DNA from 4 places in the Rahnella variigena genome. Region 3 is predicted to be linked to each of the others. Evidence: predicted binding sites of a transcription regulator. Region 3 holds the regulator's gene; each other region holds the start of a gene.
The links. The regulator CRP, encoded in region 3, controls carbon source genes, mostly activating them, when cyclic AMP is high. The targets are predictions, from matches to a motif close to ATGTGANNNNNNTCACAT.
Positions count from the first base shown of each region.

Region 1 (5,888 bases), 500 kb from region 3:
GGTTCCTCGTTGCAGACGGAAAAGATCCCCGCAGGTTTGCGGGACACTGAGCGTGTCTCACAAACTTACGGGGCATATTGAAAGTATAGATTGGGGAAGGATTACGGGTTTTCAACCCCCGGTTGCGACGGGAATGCAACCGGAGATGCCAGCGCCTTTGAGGCGCGATAGTGTGCTGTCAGCACCAGAACGGCTGTTGTACGGGCCGATGACGACGCGACTCCAGCCACCGCCGGTGGTGATCCGGCCTTCAAAACCTTCGAATGCCAGCTTGGCGCGCTGGGATTCCGCCTGCTCAGACCCTTTGAACGAACCGCACTGAACCACAAAGTGCTGGGTTTTTTCCTGCGCTTTCGGTTTTTCTGGTGCGACCTGCGTGATTGCCGCCGGTTGTTGCGGTTTCGCCACTTCTTTCGGCACCTCTTTCACCGGTTCTTTGACCTGTGGTTTCGGTTTTGGCTGAACGGCCTGTGTTTGCACCTGAGCCTGCGGCGCACGTACTGGCTGCGTTTGCGGCGTATACGTTGGCTGCACCTGACGCGGCTGAGTCTGTACCGGTTGCTGCTGCGCGTACGTCGGCTGTTGTTGCTGAACCTGGCGCTGTGCTGGCGCTGTACGCGTTTGTGTCGCCTGATTCGGGTCGTTATACGGCACTTCCGACAATTGTGTCGGCGTCTGGCGCATATCGGCCTGCATCTGCTCGAGCAACTGACGTTGTTCCGGTGTCAGCTGCGTCTTGGATTCTACCTGACCCCCGGCAGTCGGCTCGGTTGGCGTGGTCACGCCCATCTGGCGGTTTTCCAGCTCTTTGATGTAGCGCCAGCGTTCTTCTGGCTTAGGTGGCAATCCATTACCCGGACGGACAGGATGCGTCGGCAATACCACCGCTTCTTCATGTTTATTGTGCGCAATAAAATAGAGGCCACCGACAAACACCACCAGCACCGCAACGGCTAACACCACCATGGTTTTGGAGATCGTTGGGGAACTGCGTTTTTTACTCCGGCTGGTACTTTTCCGCCGCGCTCCTGAGCGCCCACGGCTTACATAGTCTCTTTGTGCCACTATCGTTTCGCTGTGTCGTGATGAATGAAGAAGTGCGTCATGTTACTCAACCCTGAACATTTACTGAAATTAAAATCACTGAACAGCCATCAAAACTGACTCACGCTTTGGGAGCGGCGGTGCTTTCACGCACAACCAGTTCGCTGTCGAGCAGCAATGAACCGCTTTGTACCTGATTTCCCTGTAACTGCTCAAGTAATAATAACATGGCCTGACGACCAAGCTGGAATCTTGGCTGCGCGACGGTGGTCAGCGGAGGATCGGTATACTGGCTGGCCTTAATGTCATCGAAGCCGACAACCGAGAGATCCTCCGGGACGCGCAGACCCATTTTTTTCGCCTGGAACATCGCGCCAATCGCCATAATATCGTTATGACAAAAAATTGCCGTTGGCGGCTCCGGCAGCGACATCAGTTCGGTAACAGCCTGTGCGCCGGATTCATAACTAAAATCACCGTCAACCGTCAGCTGCTTTTCGACGCTTAGCCCGTTACGGCGCAGTGCCTGCACATAGCCTTGTGAACGGTACTGGCACAGCGGCATATGTTTCGGCCCGGCGATGCAGGCAATGCGCTGATGTCCCAGTTTGAGAAGATAATGTACGGCTTCAAACGCGGCGGTCAGGTTGTCGATGTGTACCGTTGGCAGTTCCAGTTCCGGCGCAAATTCGTTAGCCATCACCATCGGTGGCAGATTGCGCTGTTCTTCCTTGCTGGCGTCGAAAGGTAAATCGGAGCCGAGCAGCAACATGCCGTCAATTTGCTTGGTAATGATCAGATTGATAAAGGTTTTTTCTTGCTGATTCTGTTGGGCGCAATCGCCGATGAGCACCAGATAACCGCTTTCAGCCGCTGTGCGTTCGATCCCCTGGATCAGGTCTGAAAAAAACGGATCGCAGATGTCCGGGACGATCACCAAAATCGTACGCGATTCGTTACGTTTCAGGTTGCGGGACAGGGCGTGAGGAGAATAACCCACAGCCATGACGGCCTGATCAACCTTTTGACGGGTAGAGGCGGAGACTTTCTCCGGATTCATTAACGCGCGGGATACCGTTGCTGTTGAAACGCCTGCTTGTTCAGCCACATCTTTCATTGTCGCGGCGGGTAATTCTTTCTTGTGCTCCAACGTCTCTCTCCTTGCAACAGCATCAAACTGACACAACAACATCAACATTCCTCACCTGGCTACCGATGATGTGTAGCACATCACATTCTAAACAGAATGTGAGTAGGATTTGTTACCTAATTTGCATTAAAAGTGTGATGCAGATGCTTTTTTCGATCCATCACGCAGAAATCCTGACTAATTATGCGGATTCCCTTCAGGGATCAGCTGTCAATCGGGTCCACATCCAGCGTCCATTTCACTTTTTTAGCCTGCGGCAGGCTGGCAATCAACGGCTGAGAACTTTTGATCAGATGCTGTAAAACGCGCCGTGAAGGATGCTGTAGCAGCAACTGCCAGCGGAAGCGTCCGCTGCGTTTAGGCTGCAAGGCGGGAACCGGCCCTAAAATCCACAGCGAATCATCTTTCAGCGGGCTGGATTCGAGCAAATTGCGTAACTGCTGGAGAAACAGCGCGGACTGCTGATTATCGTGATCTTCAGAGCGGATCAGAATATGGCTGGTAAAAGGAGGAAGAAACACGCTTTTGCGCTCCGCCAGCGTTTGTCTGGCGAACTCGTCATAGCCTTGCTGTAACAGAACCTGCAATAACGGATGTTCCGGATGGTGCGTCTGCAACACGACTTCACCCTGTTTCCCTGCACGACCGGCACGACCGGAAACCTGAGTATAAAGCTGGGCAAAGCGCTCGGCAGAACGAAAGTCCGCCGAGAACAGCGCGCCGTCGACGTCTAATAATGACACCAGTGTGACGTCCGGGAAGTGATGCCCTTTCGCCAGCATCTGCGTGCCGATAAGAATGCGCGCGCCGCCGCGATGGACTTCATTCAGATGTTGTTCCAGCGAGCCTTTACGGCTGGTGGTATCGCGGTCAATTCGCGTGATGGGCGTATCCGGGAACAACGGCGCGAGTTCGTTTTCCAGCTGTTCGGTACCAACACCGACGGAAACCAGTTGTGTCGATCCGCAGTGCGGACACTGATGCGGCACAGCGCGCTGGCTGTCGCAATGGTGGCAGCGCAGCTGGCGCTGATTCTGATGCAGGGTGTAATAGTGGTCACAGCGCTGGCATTCGGCAATCCAGCCGCATTCGTGGCAAAGCAGGGCAGGTGCATAACCCCGGCGATTCAGGAACAACATCACCTGATTATCGGCTTTCAGATGTTCCTGCATTTTTTGGATCAGCGGCTGCGACAGCCCGACTTTCAGCTGCAACCCTTTTAAATCCAGCAAATTCTGCCGGGCAAGTTTGGCATTCCCGGCGCGCTTGGTCAGTTTGAGCTGGCGATATTTCCCCAGTTCCACGTTGTGCAGGGTTTCCAGCGCAGGGGTCGCAGAGCCCATAATAATCGGGATATTTTCCGCATGAGCGCGGTATACCGCCAGATCCCGCGCGTGATAACGCCAGCCTTCCTGCTGCTTATAAGAACTGTCGTGTTCTTCATCGATAATAATAACGCCGAGACGCGCGAATGGCGTAAAGAGCGAAGAGCGCGTACCAATCACAATGCCTGCTTCGCCATTACGCGCCCGCAGCCAGACGGCGAGACGCTCACTGTCGTTCAGGCCGGAATGCAGCACATCCACCGGCGCGCTGAAACGTTCGCGAAAACGCGCGATGGTTTGCGGCGTCAGGCCAATTTCCGGCACCATCACCAGCGCCTGCCGCCCTTGCGCCAGAATGTTTTCCAGTACGCTCAGATACACTTCGGTTTTACCTGAACCGGTCACACCGGCCAGCAGCCAGGCGGAAAACTGCTGATCTTCACTGCGGATCGCGCCAACGGCGGTGGCCTGTTCAGTATTGAGCCGTAAACGCTCGCCGACCACCGAGAAATCTTTGCGCCAGTCGAGCGTGGCGGGCGCGATGCTGCGTAAATCCGTCAGACCTTTGGCGCGTAACGCCTGCAACGCCGTATCCGTGAGATCAAGATCGGCGACCTGATGGCGATACAGCGGCTTTTGCATCAGCGCAGCCATGGCCTGCTGCTGTTTTGGCGCACGTTTGAGGCTGTCGAGCGGCGTAGCGCGCCCCTGTTCGGTGGCGAACCATTGCCATAGCGGCGTCAGTTCGGCGGGTTTCCCCTGGCGCAGTAATACCGGCAGCGCATGGAACAGCACTTCACCAATCGGATAATGATAATAGTCGGCTGCCCAGAACAGAATGCGCCACAAATCAGGGGTAAACAGACTGGAACTGTCGAGCACTTCGCGTACCGGTTTCAGCTTATCCAGGCCAAAATCACTGGATTCACTGACGTTGACGACAATGCCGATAGCGTCGCGTTTACCGAAAGGCACACTGACCCGGCAACCCTTTGAAACCGCCATGTCAGGTGGCAACAGATAGTCGAAAGTACGGGCAAGCGGGACAGGTAAAGCAACGTGGGCAACAGGCATTGTGGATCCAGACTATAAAAAAATGACGAGATAGTGTACACTGTGTCCTTCGAAATGCATGAACATCATTGCGCGGTTCTCAGAGATTCTGTATGATTCGCCGCCTTTGGTGCATTTCGTACTCAAAGCCTATCATCCACTACGCGTGGTGTCTGACAGAACAGGGTTGGATAGCGACGCGGCCTTAAGAAGAGGTTTTCCATGAAAAAAGGTATTCACCCTAAATACGTAGAAGTTACTGCAAACTGCTCATGCGGTAACGTTATCAAAACTCACTCAACTGTGGGTCACGATCTGAACCTGGACGTTTGTGGCGAATGTCACCCGTTCTACACTGGTAAGCAACGTGAAGTGGCTACCGGTGGCCGCGTTGACCGCTTCAACAAGCGTTTCAGCGTTCCAAGCAGCAAATAAGCTACGCTTGAGAGCAAAAAAAGGCGCCTTAGGCGCCTTTTTTGTTGCCTGTCGTTTCACTTCCCGCCAGACAAACCTTCTTTTCTCACAAAGACACTGAAAAAACGCGCGACGGGTCGCACGGTCTTTCAGCATATCTCTGTGCAGCTGCGATCAGTATTCCCAGGTATCAGGATCCACACCCAGTTCACGCATCAGGATCTTCGCCGCTTCCGGGATTTCGTCACTGCGTTCTTTACGCAGGTCTTCGTCATTCGGCAAAGGCTGACCGGTGAAGGCATGAAGGAAAGCTTCACACAATAATTCACTGTTGGTCGCATGACGCAGGTTGTTCACCTGGCGACGGGTACGCTCATCAGTCAGAATTTTGAGGACTTTCAGCGGAATGGATACCGTAATTTTCTTAACTTGTTCGCTTTTCTTACCGTGTTCAGCGTAAGGGCTGACATATTCGCCGTTCCACTCAGCCATGGGACACCTTAAATTTATCAAAAAATAAAATTCTGAAAACCGCGTGATTATGCCCGATTTTCACTGTTCTCACTAAATAAATGTCGGAATTTGACAGGGATATCTCACGATTTCTCCTGCGGCATTATTCGTTTTGTCACCTTGCGCTCAATAACCTCAGCGCGACAGATCTGCCTGACATCTTCATTAACGCCATAATTTTAGCGGGTATTGCTCTGTTGCTCAATCTATACGCAAAGAAGTTTAGATGTCCAGATGTATTGACGTCTATAACTCCGGGCGTTACTCTTGACACCCTCATCCTCCGCATTTCGTCAGGAAGAAATGATTATGACGCACAAGCAAGCCACCATTGCCGTAGGCAGTGGCCTGAACAATGATCAGCAATATGGTTGTGTTGTTCCGCCAAT
Region 1 is NZ_NSDJ01000001.1:856,305-862,192, forward strand. It holds gene ftsN (cell division protein FtsN) at 112-1,065, opposite strand; gene cytR (DNA-binding transcriptional regulator CytR) at 1,166-2,194, opposite strand; gene priA (primosomal protein N') at 2,398-4,593, opposite strand; gene rpmE (50S ribosomal protein L31) at 4,795-5,007, shown strand; gene metJ (met regulon transcriptional regulator MetJ) at 5,161-5,478, opposite strand; gene metB (cystathionine gamma-synthase) at 5,809-5,888, shown strand, end outside.
Region 1: the regulator CRP is predicted to act here: its motif matches at 2,263-2,280, upstream of cytR (DNA-binding transcriptional regulator CytR).

Region 2 (5,888 bases), 2.7 Mb from region 3:
GAAGAACCCGCCGGTGACCAGGATCATGCCGATGAAAATCAGCCATACCGGCGAAAAAGCGGTGATCAAAATTCCCAGCAGCATGATGGCTGTCGAGCCGATCAGAACAGGGCCGCGGCCATAGACGCCGGTCAGTACGCCTGCCTTGGGCGAACTGTAAGTCCCCATCAGATAGACGATGGAAAGTATCCCGACAATGGCCTGGCTCAGGTTATAAGGCGATGAAAGCAGACGATAACCGATGTAGTTGAACATGGTCACGAAACTGCCCATCAGCAGGAAACCTTCGGCGAAAAGTAACGGTAAACCGCTGTCACGCCAGTGCAGCTTGAAGTTGATCAGCAGTTTGCGGGGCTTGAGCGAGCTGGCGCGAAAATGCTTAGAAGGCGGCAGAATGCGCCAGAACATAATCGCGGCGGCGAGGGCGAAGAAACCGACGACCGCGACGGCGATACGCCATGAAAAGAAATCGGTCAGCACGCCGCTGACTAAACGGCCACTCATGCCGCCGATCGAGTTCCCGCTGATGTATAAACCCATCGAGAAGGCGACTACGCTCGGGTGGATTTCCTCACTCAGATAAGTCATTGCTACCGCTGCCACGCCGCTGAGCGATAAACCGATCAGCGCGCGCATGATGAGAATGCCGTCCCAGCTCTGCATAAAGGAACAAACCAGCGTGCAGCCTGCGGCGAGCAGTAACGCCACCACCATCACCGATTTTCGCCCGACGGCGTCAGAAACCGGCCCGGTAAACAACAGCCCAATTGCCATCAGACCGGTCGATAACGACAGCGACAGGCTGCTGGTGGCCGGTGATACGCCGAAATCATGAGACAACACCGGCAAAATCGGCTGCACGCAATACAGCAACGCAAATGTCGCCAGACCCGCAGAAAACAGAGCCAGCGTAACGCGGATAAATTGCGGCGTACCACGTTTGATAAAAGGAGTTTTCAGACCGGAGCGGGCGACAGGCGAGTCAGGATTTAATTCGTCGTCATTAACAGAATCTTGAGCAGGTGCAGCGGAAATCCGCCGGGAGGTTTTCACTGGAAATCCTTAATACGATGGGCTGTAAAACTAAATTTTAAAATGTATGAAAATTTTAACAGTAGTCGTTGTATTGTCTAATATATTAATCAATCGAAAACGATATGTTTAAAGTATCAATCAGGAACAACCGGACATCGTTATGAGTCACATTGAGCTGCGTCATTTACGTTATTTCATCGCGGTTGCGGATGAACTGCATTTTGGCCGGGCGGCGGAGCGTTTGCATATTTCCCAGCCGCCGCTGAGCCAGCAAATTCAGGCGCTGGAAGCGCATGTCGGCGCGGCACTGTTTTATCGCAGTAACCGCACCGTGCGGCTGACGCAGGCGGGTCAGGTGTTTCTGTCAGAAGCGCGTCAGATTTTACAACGTGTGGATGAGGCCTCGGCGCAGGCGGCGCGTATTCACCGCGGGGAATCCGGGAATCTGACACTCGGGCTGACGTCTTCGGCGCCGTTTTTACGCCGGGTTTCAAGTACGTTGCATCGGTTTCGCCTGACGTATCCTGACGTGAATATCCGCATCGAACAGCTCAACAGCAAACAGCAAATCGAACCGCTGCTGGAAGGAAAACTGGATCTGGGGATGATGCGCAACGGCGAGCTGCCGCCGGAACTGGAACATCATCTGGTACTGACTGAACCCCTGATTGCGGTAGTCCATAAAGACCATCCGCTTAATGCGCTGGCCGAGGGCGAACTGACGTTTCAGCATCTGGCCGATCAGCCATTTGTGTTCTTCTCTAAAGATGTCGGTACATCGCTGTACGACGATATTCTCGGGCAGTTGAAAGCGCAGGGCATTACGCCGTTTATCACCCAGGAAGTCGGGGAACCACTGACGATCATCGGGCTGGTGGCGGCAGGGCTGGGCGTATCGATTTTACCGGCGTCTTATTTGCGGATTCAGGTGGAAGGCGTGCGCTATCTGCGCTTCGGCAATTTGCATGGCACGACGCAATTATGGCTGGTGAATCATGCGACTCGTCCTCTTACGGCGGCGACCCGCGCGTTTATGGCATTGTTGCTCCACGATGACTGACGGATTTCTTATTGAGAACATGCTGTTTTTCCAGTCAATTCTGAGGGTGTTTTCACGCAATTTGTGCACCAAATCACATAACGAATCAAATAGTTGACGACATATAACAAAAACTCCAACATACCCCTAATCTTTATTTTGAAGCGCGAAAATAACAGGAGCTCCTTGAGTGATCCCCGACGGGCAACCAGGACATATCGACCAGATTAAACAAACCAATGTCGGTGCTGTGTACCGCCTGATAGATCAGTTTGGTCCCATTTCGCGTATCGAGCTTTCGAAAAAAGCACAGCTGGCTCCGGCCAGTATCACCAAGATTGTCCGCGAGTTGTTACAGGCTCATCTGGTGCTGGAAACGGAGTTTCAGGATCCCGGCAGTCGCGGGCGTCCGGCCATTGGTCTGGCGCTGGATACGCAGGCCTGGCACTACCTTTCTGCCCGTATCAGTCCCGGAACCGTGACCTTAGGTTTGCGGGATTTGAGCAGTAAACTGGTAGTGGAAGAAGTGCTGCCATTGCCGGTTCAGGCTCCGGAACCGCTGCTCAAACGTATTATCTCTGAAATCGATCAGTTCTTTATCCGTCATCAGCGCAAACTCGAACGCCTTACCGCCATCGCCATTACCCTGCCGGGGATGATAGATGCACGCAGGGGCATTGTTCACCGTATGCCGTTTTACCATGACGTGTTTGATATGCCGCTTGGCGACACGCTTTCCGTACATACCGGTCTGCCGGTTTATGTGCAGCACGATATCGGTGCGTGGACGCTGGCGGAGTCGCTTTATGGCGCCTCCCGTGGCTGTAAAAACGTCGTTCAGGTAGTGATTGATCACAATGTCGGTGTGGGCGTTATCACCAGCGGACGCGTTCTGCATGCGGGTAGCAGCAGTGTGGCGGAAATTGGTCATACGCAGGTGGATCCTTACGGCAGGCGGTGTTATTGCGGCAATCATGGGTGTCTGGAGACGGTGGCCAGCACGGACAGTATTCTCGAACTTGTACGTCAGCGTCTGACGGTACCGGTTCCAGCCAGCTTACTGCATGGGGTTTCGCTGACCATTGAGGCCGTATGCGACGCCGCTAACCGTGGCGATCAACTGGCGCGCGATGTGATTATCAGTGTCGGTCAGAGCGTAGGGCGAATTCTCGCGATCATGGTGAATCTGTTTAATCCGGAAAAAGTGCTGATCGGCTCGCCGCTTAATTTATCTCAGGATATTCTCCATCCCGCGATAATGTCCTGTATTCAGCAGCAGTCACTTCCTGCATATAGCGAGAATATCAAACTCGAATCGACGCAATTCTATAATCAGGGAACTATGCCCGGTGCGGCATTAGTCAAAGACGCGTTATACAGCGGCTCCCTGATAATAAAATTACTGCAAGGCTAAGTTTTATATAACGTTAGGTTGTTTATCTTAATAAAATAGCTATAAGCCTTCCGGCATTTTTGCTCACCGAGTCGACAAAACATTGCGCTAACGCAAACTGCTCTCATCTCGCATCGCCTAGACTTTCTGTCGATACTTTGTCTCTGGTGGTGTTTTCTTACCGGCGACTATCTTTCAATAAGACGGAGAGATCCCGGAGCCTGAATTCCATGTTAACGCACTTTTTCGTCACGGGTACGGACGCCCGTGTAGGTAAAACCATTGTCACACGTGCCTTGCTTCAGGCCTTAGCCGCGCAGGACCGCTGCGTTTTAGGCTATAAACCTATTGCAACAGGCAGCCAGGAGTTGGCCGACGGGGTTCGAAATAAAGATGCGGTAACTCTCCAGCAGTCATCTTCTATTTCTTATCCTTTTAATAAAATAACCCCTCTGGCGTTGGCGGATGAAGATATTTATGCCAGCCAGATCCCCGGGAATGTGTTTGAAATAATGACCAATGGTCTTAATTTCATGCGTGAAGAGGCGGATTCAGTGGTTGTTGAAGGATGTGATGGCTGGAGAACATTGATTACTCCGCATCTTTTTTATTCTGACTGGGTACGCCAGCAAAATATGCCGGTGGTATTAGTGGTCGGTATTCAGGAAGGTTGCGTCAGCCATGCATTATTAACAGCGCAGGCAATTATTGCTGATGGTTTACCGTTGATTGGCTGGGTGGCAAATCGCATTAATCCGTGCCTGGCTCACTATCAGGAAACGATTGACGCGATAAGCGCCAATATTTCAGCACCGCTTCTGGGGGAAATTCCGTATTTACCCCGCGCTGAAAGCCGCGATATGGCCAGGTATATCGACCTGTCCAGCTTCAATCTCAAAACAATGACCCACGCCTGACGGTGACGTTGTCACAAAATTTTGCCAGTTCGGAGGCTCTGAGTGCAAAACCCGGAGCCTTTTTTACGTCTATAATTTGAAATCTGCCTGAGTGCATTCATCAACACAATTCTTAAGAAAACAAAGAACATGGCCGTCAATCATTCTGAAGTCCAAACATCTGCTGTTAAATCTTCCCACCGTCCGCTGATCCTCATTGCCTGCATGTTGTCGATGTTTATGGCCGCGGTAGAAGTGACCATTGTCGCGACCGCGATGCCGACCATCATCGGCGATCTCGGTGGTTTTTCACTGCTTGGCTGGGTATTCGCCGTCTATCTTCTGACGCAGGCGATTACGGTGCCCATTTACGGGCGGCTGGCGGATTTGTACGGCTGCCGGAAAATGTTTTTCATCGGCACCACCTTGTTTCTTATTGGTTCGGTTCTGTGCGGCTTCGCGCCGTCGCTGGGCTGGATGATCGGTTTTCGTGCGTTGCAGGGGCTGGGCGCTGGCGCCATTACGCCCATTGCCACGACGCTGATTGCCAATGTCTACGGTCCGCAGGAAAGGGCGAAAGCGCAGGGGTATTTGTCCAGCGTTTGGGGCGTGTCGGCGATAGTCGGCCCGCTGATGGGGGCGTTTATTGTTTCCCATTTTCCGTGGGCGGTGGTGTTTTGGGTGAACGTGCCTATCGGCCTGGTGGCAATGGCGATCCTGATCAAATACCTGCCGCCGGACGGTCAGCGTAAACCGCATCAGCTGGATCTTGCCGGAACCACTTATCTCACGCTCGCCGTCGCTTCCTTATTACTGGCGCTGTTACAGGCCGAAGCTCTGGGCTACTGGGCGCTGGCGTTGCTGGCGTTTGCTGTTGTCAACGGCGGATTACTGGTGCGTCAGGAGCGTAAAACGCCTGAACCGCTGTTCCCGCTGGCGCTGTGGGACAGCAAAGTAATTATTGCCGGTAATGTCGGTGGTCTGATTATCGGCGCGACCATGATGGGGATCAGCGCGTTCCTGCCGACTTACGTTCAGGGCGTTCTCGGCGGAACACCGCTGGAGGCGGGCACCACGCTGGCGCTGATGTCCATCGGCTGGCCGCTGGCAAGCATGTTCAGCAGCCGCATGATGCAGGCAACGTCGTATCGGACCACGGCGGTGACGGGGGGATTGCTGCTGGTGGGCGGAAGTCTGGCGCTTTTATTGCTTTCGCCGTCGTCGGGATTGTGGATGGCGCGCATCGCGGCGTTTTCTATCGGCGCAGGCATGGGGCTTTCTAACACCACATTTATCGTTTCAGTGCAGAACAGCGCAGAACCGGCGATCCGCGGCATTGCTACCGCGTCGACGCTGTTCACGCGGATGCTTGGCTCAGCCATCGGCACGGCGGTATTGGGCGCGACGCTGAATCTTAATCTGGAATACCGGCTGCCGCAGGTGAACGATCCGGTTCAGCAACTGATGGAAAAAGCCACGCGCAGCGCGATGGACGCTGGACAGCTGAATATGCTGACCGACAGCG
Region 2 is NZ_NSDJ01000001.1:3,055,454-3,061,341, forward strand. It holds gene CKQ54_RS14215 (MFS transporter) at 1-1,053, opposite strand, end outside; gene CKQ54_RS14220 (LysR family transcriptional regulator) at 1,196-2,095, shown strand; gene mlc (sugar metabolism global transcriptional regulator Mlc) at 2,265-3,488, shown strand; gene bioD (dethiobiotin synthase) at 3,698-4,384, shown strand; gene CKQ54_RS14235 (MDR family MFS transporter) at 4,514-5,888, shown strand, end outside.
Region 2: the regulator CRP is predicted to act here: its motif matches at 2,157-2,174, upstream of mlc (sugar metabolism global transcriptional regulator Mlc).

Region 3 (5,888 bases):
CTTTGCCCTGCATATAGCGTCCGACCAGCCAGCCGGTTGCCAGTGAAGAAATCCAGATACCCAGCCCGCCGGTCGCGACCACCATGCCTGACACGTCGAGTGACATACCGCGCTGCTGGACGAGATATTTTGGCAACCACGCCATCAGGCCGTAAGACGGAATGTTGATGCAGAAAATTGAGACAAACAGCAGCAGGACAATCGGGTTTTTCAGCAACTCCCGATAACCAGTTTTCGCGCCGGTACGGGCTTGTGCTTCCGGCGGATTGGGCACAAAAATCACAATCGCTACGGCGATGGCAAAAGCCAGCAATCCGAGAATGGAGAACGATCCGCGCCAGCCAAGATGATCCAGGCTGTAAACCGCAATCAGCGGTCCGGCAGTCATCGCCAGTCCGGCGGAAGACAGCAAAATCGACTGCGCAAAGGTTCGCTTCTCAACTGCGAAATTAGACACTACCGCTTTGGCGCAGGACGCAGGATAGCCGGAATGGCCGACGCCGGAGAGAAACCGGAACGTGACCAGTAATCCCAGGCTGAGGCCCAGCGTTCCGAAACACAGCGCGAAGCCGCCCAGCAAGAACAGCGACATACCGAGCACTTTTTTGTAGCCGAACCGGTCATTCAGCCAGCCCGCGGGGATCTGAAACAGCGAATAGGCCAGGAAGAAAATACCGGTGATATACCCCAGCTGTTCAGGTTGCAGATTAAATTCGCGCTCGATGGGCAGCAGCGCAAAACCCATCACTGTTTTATCGATATACACCACGGCATAACCGACAAATAGCAGGAAGATCATCAGGGAACGACTTTTCATAGCGGATATCCCTTTTTGTTATCACCACGTCAGATTTTCTCACTGCCGGATGAATCGTAAAATGCGACATGCATCACGTAATCAACTGAATAACAACATATTATTTTTCGCGATCCTGACGCTATCAGCTTTACAGCGTGACCATAAGATGCAATTTTTGGGCGGGTGATGCTTTTTACTGATAGGGATCGTGATGCGCTATTTGCCGAAATTACAGCAACTGAAGGTTTTCCAGCAGGTTATCCGCAGCGGCAGTATTCGCGGCGCGGCGCGGGCGTTGAATCAGTCACAACCGGCGGTCAGCAGAACATTGCGTGAACTGGAACAAACGCTCGATACGCAGCTGATCGTGCGTGGCAATCAGGGGATGACGCTGACCGAAACGGGGCGGGCATTTGCACAGCGTATGCAATTTATCCTCGAAGAGCTTGAGCGCGCCGCCGATGAAATTCGCCAGATCGAACAATATTCGCAGGGCTCCGTCGCCATTGGATTTTCATCGCTGCTGGCGCTGACGGTTTTTCCCGGACTGGCAGGAGAATTTAAGACGCAGTTTCCGCAGTCCAAACTGCTGATCAAAGAAGGGCAACTTTCCACGTTATTACCTGCACTGCGCGAAGGGAAACTGGATTTCGCGGTCGGTACCGCCGGGCCGGGATTTCCGCTGGAAGATCTGGTACGTGAGCCACTGTTCAGCGCACCTTTCTGCGTTATCGCCCGGCGTGGACATCCGCTGGCGGGCGCCACGACCTTCGAAGAATTACAAGATGCGCGCTGGCTGTTGCCCGAAACGGATATGGGGTATTACCAGCAAATCAGGTTATCGATGGGAGGATTTCATCAGCCGGCAGCGGAAATGCCGGTGCATACAGATTCGGTGGTGTGCGGGCTAAATATGGTGTTGCAGTCTGATTATCTGACCATTGTGGCGCGGGCGATGAAAGCGCCGTTCGGGCTGGAAGACAGGCTGAGTATGCTCAATATCGATACCCTGCCGCAGGCAGAATACTGTGTGCTTTACTCGCAAAAATCGCCGCTGACGTTTGCCGCGCGGCGATTTTTGGATTTATTGCGCAGCCAGTGCCACGCGTATGACTGGTCGTAACTTATTCGACGCTGATCACTTCAAAGCTGTGCGTGATGGTCGCCGCTTTGCCGAGCATCAGGGACACCGAGCAATACTTTTCCGCAGACAGGCTGACGGCACGTTCAACAATCTTATCGGTGAGATCTTTACCGGTGACGATAAAATGCAGATTGATGTGCGTGAACAGGCGCGGCGCTTCTTCGCGGCGTTGTGAGGTCAGCTTGACTTCACAATCACGCACGTCGTTACGGCCTTTTTGCAAAATAGACACCACATCAATCGCGCTGCAACCGCCTGCGGACATCAGCAGCATTTCCATCGGGCTGGGTGCTTTATCGCCCGCATTACCATCCATAGAAATCTGGTGGCCTGACGCTGACTCGCCTAAAAACGTCAGCCCTTCTACCCATTTTACGCGTGCGTGCATGAACTATTCTCCCGGTGAATAAACTCGTCGAATTCCGCTCCCAGAGTACCCTTTCACCTAAAATCTGGCAACGTAACCCGATCGCCATCATGCTGAAGCGAGACAACAGAAGACAGCATTGCAAACCTGTGCTACAAACAAAGCCGAAACATACTTTCCAGTGAATTGCGGTGACGGTTTTCGCGGTTTAAGAACAGAACCCACGGTGATAACGGCAATAATCAGGCTGTTTCACTCCGACACCCGCTTGCAGCATTTCTGGGGAGTTATATGCTGAAAGGGCGCTTTTGATTTTGAAGTGCCATACAGGGAACTCTGAGCCCTGTGATTTTGGGCAGCGATAACAACAGAGGATAATAGCAAATGGTTCTCGGCAAGCCACAAACAGACCCGACTCTCGAATGGTTCCTGTCTCACTGTCATATACATAAGTATCCTTCTAAAAGTACGCTGATTCACCAGGGTGAAAAAGCCGAAACGCTTTACTACATCGTGAAAGGGTCAGTTGCTGTCCTTATCAAGGATGAAGAAGGCAAAGAAATGATACTGTCCTACCTTAACCAAGGTGACTTCATCGGCGAGCTGGGACTCTTCGAAGAAGGTCAGGAACGTAGTGCGTGGGTTCGTGCAAAAACTGCCTGTGAAGTGGCTGAAATTTCTTATAAAAAATTCCGCCAGCTGATTCAGGTTAACCCGGATATTCTGATGCGTCTTTCCGCGCAGATGGCAAACCGTCTGCAAGTGACGTCAGAGAAAGTCGGCAACCTGGCCTTCCTCGACGTAACAGGGCGTATCGCTCAAACTCTGCTTAATCTGGCTAAACAGCCTGATGCGATGACCCATCCGGACGGGATGCAAATCAAGATCACCCGTCAGGAAATCGGCCAAATCGTCGGTTGTTCACGTGAAACAGTCGGACGTATTCTCAAAATGCTGGAAGATCAAAGTCTGATCTCGGCACACGGTAAAACGATTGTCGTTTACGGCACACGTTAATCCCTTAAAAATCGGCGCGGCAGAACACTGTCGCGCCTTTTTTATGGGCTAAGCTTTATCCATGACGCTATGGCGAAGACTGTTTTACCATCCGGAAGTTAACTACGCGCTGCGCCAGACGCTGGTGTTGTGCCTGCCCGTTGGTATCTGCTGGTTGTTCGGCAATCTGCAAATGGGGCTGCTGTTCTCTCTTTGTCCTGCCTGCTGCAACGTCGCGGGCCTGGATACTCCGCATAAACGCTTTTTCAAACGCCTGATAATTGGCGGAACGCTCTTTGCCATGAGCAGCATTCTGCTGCAAGTGATGCTGGAAAGCTGGCACATTCCCCTGCCACTCATCATGTTGTCGCTGGCATTACTGCTTGGCGTAACCGGCGAAATCAGCCCGTTGCATGCGCGGCTGTTGCCCGGCGCGCTGGTGGCGACCATCTTTACACTGAGTATGGTCGGCGTTCGCCCGATATGGCAGGCGCCGGTGCTTTTCGCCGCCGGTACGGCCTGGTACGGATTATTTAACTGGGCGTGGTTTCGCATATCGGAAGAACAGCCGATGCGCGAAACGCTCAGCCAGCTCTATCTGCAACTCGCGGATTACTTCGAAGCTAAATACAGCCTGCTGACGCAACACACCGATCCTGAAACCGCGTTACCCCCGTTGCTGACGCGCCAGCAGCAGGTCATCGACCTGATTGCCCTGCTCTATCAGCAACTGCACATGCTGCCGCAACACGGCCATCATCATCACCATAAAAGACTGTTTCAGCGTTTTCAGGTCGCGCTTGATTTGCAGGAGCACATCACGGTGAGCCTGCATCAGCCGGAAGAAGTGCAGAAGCTGGTGGAAGAAAGCCACGCCGAAGCGGTTATCCGCCGTAATGCGCAGGTGATTTCCGCCCGTCTGCGGGTCATCGCCGACGACATTCTTTATCACCGTTTATCCGAACGGTTTACGATGGCCAACGAGCTGGCCGCGCTGGAGAAAATCGCCGCGCGCAATCCTGAGAATCCGGTCGGCCAGTTTTGCTACTACCACTTCAGCCGCATTGCACGCCTGCTGCGGACACAGCGCCCGTTGTACAAACGTGACCTGATGAACACTCAGCCGCGTTTACCCTTCTGGCCGGCGCTGAAAAGCTATCTTTCCTTCAAATCTGTCGCCCTGCGCAATGCCGCCCGTCTGGGGATCATTCTGGCGATTGGCAGCAGCCTGGGGCTGTTCTTTAATCTGCCCAAGCCCTACTGGATTTTGCTGACCATCATGCTGGTGAGTCAGAACGGTTATAACGCCACGCGCGTGCGGATCCAGCACCGTGCGCTGGGCACGCTGGCCGGATTGCTGATTGCCGCCGGTTTGCTGAAGCTGGAATTACCCGAAGGCATCACGCTGATGTGTATGCTGATCGTCACGCTGGTGTCGTATACGGTGCTGCGTAAAAACTACGGGCTGGCGATGGTCGGCATGACCGTGACGGCGGTATATACCCTGCAACTGCTGGCGATGAACGGCGTGCATTTTCTGGTACCGCGGCTGGTGGATACGCTGATCGGCTGCGCGCTGGCGTTCGGCGGCACCATCTGGCTGTGGCCGCAATGGCAGAGCGGATTACTGCGTCAGAACGCGCACCAGGCGCTGGAAACCTATCAGGATGCTATCCGCTTACTGCTTGAGGAAAATCCGGATACCTCGAAGCTTGCTTACACCCGCATGCAGGTCAATCAGGCGCACAACAAGCTTTTCACGTCACTGAATCAGGCGATGCAGGAGCCCGGCTTTAACTCGCATTATCTGGCGGATATGCGCCTGTGGGTGACGCACAGCCAGTTCATTGTCGAGCACATCAACGCAATGACCATTCTCGCCCGCGAGCATTACATGCTGCCGGAGAAACTGGCGACGGAGTATTTACAGACCTGTGAAATTGCGTTGCAAAGTTGTCAGCAGCGACTGCTTTATGACGGGCCGGGCAATGAGAACACGCTGATCAATGCACCGGAACTGCATCCTGATATGCCCCTGACCGAGATGGAACGCCATCTGCGGCGTGTGATTTCACATCTCAGCGTGATGCATACTATTTCGTCACTGGCGTGGAAGCAGAGGCCACATCATGGGATCTGGTTGACGCGGAAGGCGTGAACGTGAAGGGGATTGCCCCTTTTAAATCCCCTTTTTACTGGCTTACAGCCAGACTGCTTTTTAAAGCTAATCGGAGAATATTTCGGTTTCTTAAGTACGGATGCCGTGTACTGGCGGCTTGAAGCAGACCGGAGAATATTTCGGTTTCTCAAGTACGGGGATCACTTAACGCGCTGCGCCGAAACCGCCCAAAGGAGGAAAATGCTTTTCCTCCTTTGGATTCCTCCTCGCTTTTTCAACACGCGCTCCGCTCGCTGGCTATGTTTCAGCAACCACAGTGACAGGCTGGAAATCTTGCCGCTTTGCGGTTCCTTCTCTCGGTCTTCGAGCCCTGGGTCTCGAAGCCGCTCCGTTCAGCAAGATTTCTGATTCGCCCGTGAGATCTTAAATTCAACGGCTGACCGTTTTTATCTTTTAGATAAGT
Region 3 is NZ_NSDJ01000001.1:357,637-363,524, forward strand. It holds gene CKQ54_RS01805 (MFS transporter) at 1-817, opposite strand, end outside; gene CKQ54_RS01810 (LysR substrate-binding domain-containing protein) at 1,011-1,922, shown strand; gene CKQ54_RS01815 (OsmC family protein) at 1,924-2,331, opposite strand; gene crp (cAMP-activated global transcriptional regulator CRP) at 2,695-3,327, shown strand; gene CKQ54_RS01825 (YccS/YhfK family putative transporter) at 3,389-5,464, shown strand.

Region 4 (5,888 bases), 3.2 Mb from region 3:
TGGTCTGAACGGACTGCATTTCGTGCAGGATTATGCCCGCCGGTTGCTGAAAAAAGGCTGGCAGAAAGAGGATTTGCAGGAGATGGACAGGCAGCTGATTGCCCGCCATCTCAGCCCCGGCGGCAGTGCTGATTTACTGGCGATTGCCACCGTGCTGATGGCTTTTCCGCCATGAACGCGATGCCAGAAATAAACCTGAGACGTTTGCCGCGCAACTGGCGGCAAACCGTTCTTATTCACTGCGGAACAGGACATCCGGTGTAGCGTTACTCAACAATGCGGGTTTGGGTTGCCGGTGCAGGCCGAGATTTTTGGCAACACAGAAAAACCATCACCAGCAGCGGGATCCAGCCCAGCACAATGCCCAGCGTGATTTTCATCCAGACATACGTTTCCGGTGATGCGTATTCCATCAGGATGGAATTCAGCAGACGCGAGACAATGCCTGCCAGGTAAACACCGCCAAACCACCAGCCGGAGCGGTTAATGTCATGCATGCGCCTGACGCCGACCGCCAGCAGCGGTAATGCCGTCGCCAGTGCAAAAAGGGTATAAGCGACGCCCGCGTAGAAAACGCTGTAAGGATTTCCCACCAGCGTGAACCCCAATGACACACCCATTGTCAGCAAAATAATTATCAGCAAATTGCCCAGCGCAAAGGTCCAGAACTCCTTGCGGCTCGCACGTCCCCGGAAATCCACATATTTTTTCCAGCCCTGCACATAACTCTGCCATAACGTCATTGCTTCACTTCCTTTTGCTGTTCAGTCGTCTGCTTAACATAGTCCGGGGATTTAACCGGTTTATCACTGGCCGCGCAACTGCCTGGCCAGAATATCGAGCTGGTCGGCTATCTGATTAAGATCCTTATCCTGCACACCCGGCGCACTGGCAGAGTTTCTTACCACCAGTCTGGCGGGCAGTATTTTGGAAGGCATCCCGTCATTGTTATCAGCCAGCAGATGTTCAACCGCTTCTTTACTTTGCAAATCGAGATCCAGCGATACCGTGGTCAGCGCCGGATGGAAAAATGCACTGTCATACGTATCGTCATAACCCACAATAGAAACCTGCTGCGGGATAGCCACATTGTGCTGATGCAGCGCGCTGATCACGCCCAGCGCCATCTGGTCATTCCCGACAAGTATGGCGGTAAACTGCGGCGTTTCGCGCAGCATCTGTAATGCGCTGTAATAACCACTTTTTGCGCTCCAGTCACCGTGGATCACCGTCACCGGCACAATGCCCTTTTCTGCCAGCGTTTCCTGCCAGCTTTGCAGCCGCAAACGTGAGGAAACCGAATCATCCGGTCCCGCCAGTAAGGCAAATTCCCTGTGTCCCAGATTCAGCAAATATTCCACGCTGGCCCGTGAGCCGTCCGCCGGATTGAAGCAGACATTGAATACCGGACTGGTCGGATCGACATCCAGAAACAGACAAAGAATGTCGCGGTTATTTTCATAAATTCGCTCCGCCTCGGCACTTTCCAGCGGGATATTAATGATGACCTTTTCGACGCGCTGTGATTTCAGCTCGTTAATGGAGTCCTGAATGCTCTGATTGACGTCTTCATCAATCATGGAAATCAGCACCTGATACCCGGCCTGATGAGCATATTTCTTCACAGAAGCGGCAATCTGTGACGGCGCGTGCAATGCCAGCGATGTCGTCACCAGTCCGATGGTAAAGCTCTGTTTTCCAACCAATTGCTGCGCCAGCCGGTTTGGCACGTAGCGCAATACTTCAATGGCCTGTTCGACCTTCAGACGCGTGGCGTCTGAAACATTGGCCGACTTGTTTAAAACTCGCGACACCGTCTGATACGAAACACCGGCATAGCGGGCAACATCTTCTAATGTCGAACTTTTTGATTTCATTCTTTCCCCAGACCGCAACCCGTGATTTTGCATAATTCTATGATAATCGAGCCAAAGTACGGGATCTCATTTAAAAGTTCAATCCGGACACCCTCCCGTTGCATAAGTTATACGTTAACATTGCATACAATCGTGATTTACATCACTTCAACTTTATATTTAACGCATAAGTTGTAGACATATATCACATTTCACAATATGTAAAATTGATCATTATTGTTTCTGGGTATCTTATACATTTCGTAAATGTGAACGTCATACAATCATAAGGAAAAAAAATGAAACACAACTTACGCACTCTGGCTGTGGCGGTTTCGCTCGCCATCACAGCAGGCCCTGCAATGGCTAATGATATTGATTTTCATGGATATCTGCGTTCGGGGCTGGGGGTTTCTGGCGGTGGCAGTCTGGAGCAATTCCAGAAAAACAAGGTCGGGCGTCTGGGCAACGAAAACGACACATACGGCGAAGTAGAACTGGGCAGCGAAGTCTATAAAAAAGACGATGTGAGTTTTTATGTCGATTCGATGGTCAGCATGGTGTCGGACGGTTCGAATGATGATGAAAGCACCGTCGATGACGATGCACAGTTCGGTCTGCGTCAGCTAAATCTGCAAATCAAAGGGCTGGTGCCGTGGGATAAAGATGCGGTGATCTGGGGCGGTAAACGTTATTACCAGCGCCACGATTTGCACATCATTGATACCAAATACTGGAACATTTCCGGTGCCGGTGCCGGTATTGAAAACCTGAAAATGGGCGAAGGCACGCTGTCTCTGGCGTGGATCCGCGGCGATGCCAATGACGTGGATTACCGCGTGGATGGCAATAATGACGTGAACATCAACTACATCGACGTACGCTATGCCGGCATCAAACCGTGGAGCGGCGCGTGGATGGAAGTCGGTGCCGACTACGCCATGCCAAACCTGTCGCATGATCAGAAAGAGTACGGCGGCCTTTACGACGCGGATAACGGCGTGATGCTGACCGGCGAAATCAGTCAGGACATGTGGGGCGGCTATAACAAACTGGTGTTGCAGTACGCCAACAAAGGTCTGGCGCAGAACATGATTTCGCAGGGCGGCGGCTGGTACGATATGTGGAACTACACTAATGACGCCACCGGTTATCGCGGCATCATCACCGGCCTTATTCCGATCACCAGCAAGTTCAGTCTCAACCACGTGCTGACGTATGGCCATGCCGAAAACATCACCGATTACACCGACACCACTGAGCTGGTTTCTCTTGTGGGTCGTGCGCAATACCAGTGGACCGATTATGTGCGTACCATCGGCGAAGTCGGTACCTTCTACCAGAAAGATGATTACAAGAACGGTTCGAATTACAAACAAGGCGGTCAGAAATATACGCTGGCAATGGGCCTGGCGGCCGGTCCGGAGTTTATGTCACGCCCTGAACTGCGCGTGTTCGCGTCTTATCTGAATGATTCTGAGCATGGCGATACGTTTGACGACCATACCAAAGCGGATACGTGGAACTTTGGAGTCCAGGTGGAAGCCTGGTGGTAAATTTCCTTCATTCTTGAAGCTGTTGCTGCGTTGGCTGCGTTTACTCACCCGAATCACTGACATGAGTCAGCTCATCGGGACTCGCTCACTTGCTGCCTTGCTGCAACTCCAATGACTTTGAAAAAACAGGTGTTAGTTATTAAAGAAATATCCTCATTGTGATAAAGCGACAGATAAAAACTTAATTTCTCTTGTAGGGGATCGTTACGTTTTTTCTCCGCACAGCAGCATCATTATTATATTTTATAAAAAGCAGAAACAATAAAGGCAGCCTTGTGTCGGGCTGCCTTTATTTTTGGCGTTATTTAAATAACAGAGTTAATTACTTTTTAAGCCAAACTTCTCAGTCATTAATTTTTTCAGGCTGTCGGACTGTTTGCCAAATATCGCATGTACTTCCTGACCGATAATCACCACGCCAATCGCGCCGGTTTGCTGGATAGCACCGGAATTTACGCGCTTGAGTTCCTTTACCGTTACGCGCAGGCGGGTAATACAGGCATCAACATTAACGATATTATCGCGACCGCCGAGTGCATCAATTAATAACGCTACGTCAGTGGATGGCGGCACTTCATTTTCCGGGGTTTTATTCTTCGCAGAGAATACATGCATAAAGTCTTTAATATTTACCATGATCAACACTCTCTTTCAGGAATGAAAAAAAAACGTGCAACCGGGAAACCTGATTGCACGTCGGTATTAAAAATAACGGGTTAAGAAATGGCTGGTAAACGGCGCGTCAGGATCTGATAACCAAATGCCGGAAGCGTCAGTTTGCGCGGTAAAGTGCCACCGTGAATCATGTCGCTGTAATCCGCGGTTAACGTGATTGTCTGACTCTGCGCCGCATAGTTTTGCAGGAAGATAAATTCACTTTCACCGTCAGTGCGTCGCGCCGCCGTCATCCCTTCCGGCAGCGTTGCCTCCAGCGCCCGTGGCAGCTGCATTTCCTGCGCCAGCGCGGTGTAAAAATCTGCGTGGAATGTCTGATCGTTTCGGGAGGCCAGATAATATGCCTGCCCTTTGCCAAACAAATTGACCGTCACGGCTGGCGTGCCGGCATAGAAATCATCACCGTAAGTCGCCAGCGTAGCCGCGCCCTCCAGGTGGATCACTTCACACAGTTCGCTGGCGCGGTAAGGACCGTTTAACCCGAGCGCATTGCCTTCGACGCCGCTGACACTGTTGTGCTGGTCGTCGGTCAGGCTGTCGATTTCTTCCGACCAGATACCGAGCACCGGACGCAATGGCCCCGGGAATCCGCTGAGGAAACACAAATCGCTTTCGTTAACGATGCCGCTCCAGTAGGTCGCGACGAAGCGTCCACCGGCCTGCACGAATGCGGTGATCCGCTCGCCGACGCCTGCACGCACCATATACAGCATCGGCGCGATCACCAGGTCGTAGCCACTTAATTCGCAGTCGGCGTTGATCACATCCACCGCAATGCCCTGCGCCCACAGCGCACGATAATGTCCGGCGACAGTGTTTTCATATTCCAGCCCCTGATTGCGCGGACCGAGGGAATCGTCCATCGCCCAGCGGCTTTCCCAGTCGAAAATAATCGCTACTTTCGCTTCCACGCGGCTGCCCGCTACCGGTGCCAGCGCGGATAAAATTCCGCCCAGTTCCGACACTTCGCGCCCAACGCGGGTATTAATGTGTCCGACGTGATCGACAACCGCGCCGTGGAATTTCTCAGAAGAACCGCGGCTTTTACGCCACTGGAAATACTGCACCGAATCCGAACCGTGAGCGACCGCCTGCAAAGAAGACAGAATATGCATACCCGGCTTTTTCAGTTTGCTGACCGGCTGCCAGTTGGTGAAGCTCGGCGTGGATTCCATCAGTACAAACGGCTGACCCTGTTTCAGCGTGCGCATCAGGTCGTGATACATCGCGGTATACGCCGCCAGACCGATATCGTCTTTGCGGGTGTGCCACATCGGATAGCTGTCCCACGAGATGAAATCCAGCACGCTGGCAAGTTTCCAGTAATCGTAATCGTAGAAATATTCCATGAAATTAGTGGTTGCCGGTAACGCGGGGTTCTCCGCTTTCAGCGGGCGGATTTCCTCGCTGCAAAAACGCGTGACCTGATCGGTGTTAAAACGGCGCCAGTCGAGATTCAGGCCGTGAACGCCGCTTTCGCCCTGCGGCGACGGCGATTCAATCTGCGCCCAGTCGGTATAGGTGTGGCTCCAGAAGGTGCTCCACCAGGCTTTATTCAGCGCATCGAGCGTGACGTAACGGGCTTTCAGCCAGTCACGAAAACGTCCCTGACAGTGGTTGCAATGACACTCGCCGCCGTATTCGTTGGAAATATGCCAGCCGATCACCGCCGGATGATGGGCGTAACGCTTCGCCAGCGCGCTGTTCATCAGCTGCACTTTTTCGGCATACACCGGCGAACTCATGCAGTGATTGTGACGTCCGCCGTGCAGTGCTTTTACGCGGTCGCGTCCCACGCGCA
Region 4 is NZ_NSDJ01000001.1:3,599,713-3,605,600, forward strand. It holds gene citG (triphosphoribosyl-dephospho-CoA synthase CitG) at 1-175, shown strand, start outside; gene CKQ54_RS16650 (DUF805 domain-containing protein) at 267-743, opposite strand; gene CKQ54_RS16655 (LacI family DNA-binding transcriptional regulator) at 807-1,877, opposite strand; gene CKQ54_RS16660 (maltoporin) at 2,156-3,412, shown strand; gene CKQ54_RS16665 (PTS sugar transporter subunit IIB) at 3,731-4,048, opposite strand; gene CKQ54_RS16670 (beta-galactosidase) at 4,129-5,888, opposite strand, start outside.
Region 4: the regulator CRP is predicted to act here: its motif matches at 2,008-2,025, upstream of CKQ54_RS16660 (maltoporin).